2 regions of the Shewanella sp. SNU WT4 genome follow, and region 1 is predicted to be linked to the other one. Evidence: riboswitches for the same ligand, from Rfam matches in the RefSeq annotation. Region 1 holds a riboswitch; the other holds the start of a gene.
The links. Region 1 has a riboswitch for thiamine pyrophosphate ahead of FJQ87_RS08770 (TonB-dependent receptor). Riboswitches for the same ligand answer to the same signal wherever they lie in the genome.
Positions count from the first base shown of each region.

Region 1 (2,400 bases):
CGGCGCCGCATTTGCCTGTGTATGCCATGGCTGAATGTTATAAATTAGCCACAAGCGTGGCCTTTACTCGGGCGATCGCTTTTCAAGATTCCATAGATAACCCCATAGCCCATGCGGTAGGCTCGTTTATGCGCATTAGCCCCGAAATGGTGGGGGATGCCTTTCGCGCAGCATTGATGGGCGATGATGCCGACGCCGACAAGCTTGGTAACAATGATGGAAACTAACATGGAACATAGCCACTCATTACTTAGGCAAGCGGCGCGCAGCCAAGATGTTAATCGGATATTAGCCTTAGTGCCTTATGCTAATTACATTTGCATGGGAGTTGAACGCTTTGGTGATGAATTAGTGTTTAAATTGCCGGCTAAGGCTGAAAATCTTGGTAATCCCGTGTTACCCGCGCTGCATGGCGGCGTGATCGCGGGCTTTATGGAAATGGCGGCGATAGTGCAACTTATGGTGCTGATGCAAGCCTCTGGCGTCCCTAAGGTCGTGGATTTCTCCATTGATTACTTACGTGCAGGCTATGATAAAGATACCTTTGCCGAGTGCCGTATTACTCGCCAAGGTCGACGTGTGGCCAATGTGAGTATCGATTGCTGGCAGTCGAATCGAAAGCAATTAATTGCCACAGCGCGGGCTCATTTTCTGTTAGGTTAGTGTTTTACGATGAAGGCTTAACATGAGTGAGTCGCGGTAAGTATTATTGGTAGGTAAAAGTGAGTTATTTAATCTGGCTTAGCTTGAACAGGAGATGCTGATGAAACCCCATATTCGCTTAGGTTATGCGTTTGCTATGTTGTTAGTTGTTGCTGGCATGAGTGCTTGCAGTCATAGAACTGGCGGGATAATGGCATCCACGGGTGGTATTACCCGCGTTGATAACAGCAGCGTGGGCAGTGATGTCAGCATTAGTGAGCTTAAAACTCGCCTTATCGGCGGCATGATGCAAGGCATTGCGACTATCACTAGCTTAGATTCCACCGACTTAAGCCTGCAATATCAATTTACTTGGTTTGATGGCAGTGGTTTTGTGATTGAAGGTGACTCTTCATCTTGGACCCCGTTAACCTTATACGGTAAACAACAAGTCCAAGTGCAAGCCATGGCGCCAGCCAATGGTGCTGTTAGTTTTGAAATTTATGTGCGGGAAGTATTCTCTCAATAAGTTTATTTTTAACAAATAGGCGTAATTTACTGATTATGCTCTATTAACAATCTGACTACTTAAGCTATACTTGCGGCCGCCAAGGGGTGTCAGCAGCGCTGACTGAGATGTCGATAGACGAACCCTTAGAACCTGATCCGGCTTATACCGGCGTAGGAATGGTGTGTTTATTGCCTTCGCGCGTCTTGCCGGATCTCAACCTAGTATAGATTGAGGTCCCATGAAATATCCTATCTCTTTGCTGTCGTTAGCTATATCGACAAGCTTTTGTAGCAATGCCTTCTCTGCCACCACAGGTTTAACCGCGCCCGATAATAAGCCGATGGAAGTCTTAGTGGTATCGGCCGATTTTCGCGCCATTAATGTCAATCAAGTGCAATCTAGCGTCAGCGTCATTGATAAATCCCAATTACAAGATGATGGCGGCGAAAACTTTCAAGATATTTTAAATGGTGTCCCAAACCTTAACTGGTCTGGCGGCAGCTCGCGGGCGCGATATTTTCAAATTCGCGGTGTGGGCGATCAAGAAGAATATCAAGGCGCGCCTAACAGCTCAGTAGGTTTTTTTGTCGATGATATCGATTTGTCTGGGTTAGGCATGGCATCAGGCTTATTTGATATCGACCAAGTTGAAGTGCTGCGCGGTCCACAAAGTACCTTGTTTGGTGGTAATGCCTTAGCGGGCGCGATTTATTTAACCAGTGCTGAGCCGAGTGCCATACCTGAGGCTGGCACTGAACTCACCTTAGGTACCGATGATTTGTGGACCTTAGGTGCCTATGCTGGCGGCTCACTTAATCAAGACGATAGCCTGCTTGGGCGCATTTCAGTGCAAACCCATCAGCAAGATGGCTTTATGGAAAATAGCTATCTTGGCCGTGATGATACCAATAAGCGCGATGAAACCTCAGTTAAAGCTAAATTACGCTGGTATATCAATGATGATTTACAAGCGGATTTAACCTTACTGCACGGTAATTTTGATAATGGTTATGATGTTTGGTCGCTAGACAGTAACGGTACTTATACTAATACCGACCAACCCGGAGTCGATACTCAAACCACCAATGGCGCGGCACTTAAATTATCTTGGCAAGCTGATCCGCGCTTTAGCATTGAATCCATCAGCAGCTTTACTGATACTAAACAGCGCCATGCCTATGATGGCGATTGGTCAAACTCAGAGTATTGGCAGCAGTTGGAATGTGCTGTTTATGATGATGGTGGTA
Region 1 is NZ_CP041151.1:1,961,457-1,963,856, forward strand. Features, by position in the region: gene FJQ87_RS08755 (PaaI family thioesterase) at 1-227, shown strand, start outside; gene FJQ87_RS08760 (PaaI family thioesterase) at 229-663, shown strand; gene FJQ87_RS08765 (YcfL family protein) at 764-1,171, shown strand; TPP riboswitch at 1,244-1,347, shown strand; gene FJQ87_RS08770 (TonB-dependent receptor) at 1,392-2,400, shown strand, end outside.

Region 2 (2,400 bases), 2.0 Mb from region 1:
TAACATTATCATTGCGGATCAATCGATAGGCTCCTTCGAGTTTGGCATCTTCACCATTACAAGATCTGGCAACCGATTTACCGCTGCCAACCGCCATGTGTTCAGCGACGACGGTTAACCTTGCCGCTCGTCGTTTATCACCTAGCTCAGCATGATGAAAGTGATCATATGCCCATTTGTTCGGGTTAAAAATTGACATTAAAAATGATGAAGTGAGTGAATTTGCATGATCTGATCATCGCCAGTCAAGAAAGTTCCATTTTTTGCTAATAATTTGTGTAGAAGAGACAGATGCAACACCATCTTCAGATTACCTTTGAACACACAGACACCGCCTGATCCCCATTGAAGCGGCCGAGGGCGTTTGGCATAAATTGCGTGAGCGAGGTATGGATACCGAGCTAGCATCAGTCAAACAGGGACGTGCATCTGATGCGCTAGCGATTTATCCAATAAGACTGAGGGGCTTTCCGCTGAATTGGGGCGTCAGGGTGGTTGCAAGGAGGGTAGGACGAGCAGTCCTCCTTGCCCGGGTGTGGGATGGAATCCCACGACTTTATTTCAAACGAAGTTTGAACCTTAACCCCATTTTGGAAAAAGACGCGCTAGCTTAATTTGATGGTATAGAGCCAATACCCAGTAGGTCAGTAATCCCGCGATTATATTTCAAACGAAGTTTGAACCTTAAGCGCTCATGTTGAGCCAACACAGATCAGGTCAGTAATTCCGCGATTATATTTCAAACGAAGTTTGAACCTTAACCCCACTTTGGAAAAAGACACGCTAGCTCAATTTGATGGTAAAGAGCCAATACCAATTAAGCCATAAATGAAAGTGCTAGCCATTAGCTGCAACCTTAATTTGCCCAATTAACCATGAACAACCATTAAAATATTGATAAAAATCATACGATTTTTGAAAGCATAGATGATAGTATGCCCCCATTAGTCGGGGAGCCATTAGGCTGAGATCTACTGCTAAGAGGATGCAATCCTCTTAAGTCACATGAACCCGTTGAACCTGATTCAGTTAATACTGACGTAGGGAACTAATGGTCCTGTGACACACTCATTACGAGTTGTATCAACTAGGGATAGGTAGCAACTGCTTGGCGCGGGTTCATGCTGATTCATGGCTTTCATGGTGATGCACATGGCGATGCGTATAGTTAGCAGGGCTTGTTACCACTTATCTCACTTGGCTATTTTTCCTCTGCGTTAACGAGGAAATACTTATGCCTGCGTTAACCCCTAAAGCTCCTGCCACATCCATAGCTAACACCCCGATTGTTTTAACCATTGCCGGTTCCGACAGTGGTGGCGGCGCGGGTATTCAAGCGGATATTAAAGCGATTTCGGCCACCGGCAGTTATGCCTGCTCTGTGATTACGGCATTAACGGCGCAAAATACCCAAGGCGTGTCTGGCATTTACCCCATCAGCAGCGATTTTGTCGAGCAGCAATTAGATGCAGTATTCACCGATCTTAATGTGGCTGCGGTTAAAGTGGGTATGCTCAGTGATGCCAACATTATTCGCTCTGTGGCCAAAAAACTCATTCAATACGCGCCGCGCTTTTTAGTGGTTGACCCTGTGATGGTAGCGACCAGTGGCGATCTGCTGCTGCAAAGCTCGGCCATCGATTGCCTTAAGGCTGAATTACTGCCGTTAGCGGATGTGATCACCCCTAACTTGCCAGAAGCCGCTGCTCTCATTAATAAGGACGTGCCAGCTAGCGAAACCGCTATGACAGCCATGATAAGTGAGCTGCGTGCATTAGGCGCTAAGTCAGTGTTACTTAAGGGCGGGCATTTAGAGCAAGATCAAAACAGCACAGATTTATTGATTTTAGCTGACGAGATTATTCGCTTATCGGCCGCGCGCATCAACACCTGCAACACCCACGGCACAGGTTGCACCTTATCGGCAGCCATCGCCTCTTACTTAGCCCAAGGCCATGATTTACCCGCAGCTGTCGCCCTTGGCAAAGATTATATTACCGCGGCGCTTATTCATGCCGATGAGCTCAATATTGGCCAAGGCCACGGGCCTGTGAATCACTTCTTTGGTTTGAAAGCCTAACGGCTTGTTTGCCAGTGACTGATGGCGTGATAGCCATGAGCGGTCGCTAGCTGTAATGGCAATGAAGCAAGTCATGAGTAAAGCAGAAAGTAATAGCATGAGTAACAGCCATGAAAAATAGTCATGAGTAACAGTATTCGCTTAGAGATAACGGCTGGGGCTTTGCAGTATCACGGCAGCGATGCTGCGATTGTATCTGGGCTTAATATGACCCTAGCGCCAGGCAAATGGACGGCATTATTGGGGCGTAGTGGTTGCGGTAAAACATCACTGCTGCGATTTTTAGCTGGGTTATTAACGGATAAAGTCACTTGGTCTGG
Region 2 is NZ_CP041151.1:3,977,577-3,979,976, reverse strand. Features, by position in the region: gene FJQ87_RS17870 (IS4 family transposase) at 1-199, opposite strand, end outside; TPP riboswitch at 940-1,064, shown strand; gene thiD (bifunctional hydroxymethylpyrimidine kinase/phosphomethylpyrimidine kinase) at 1,235-2,080, shown strand; gene FJQ87_RS17860 (ABC transporter ATP-binding protein) at 2,204-2,400, shown strand, end outside.
Region 2: linked by a shared signal. The riboswitch ahead of thiD (bifunctional hydroxymethylpyrimidine kinase/phosphomethylpyrimidine kinase) and the one ahead of FJQ87_RS08770 (TonB-dependent receptor) in region 1 are both predicted to bind thiamine pyrophosphate.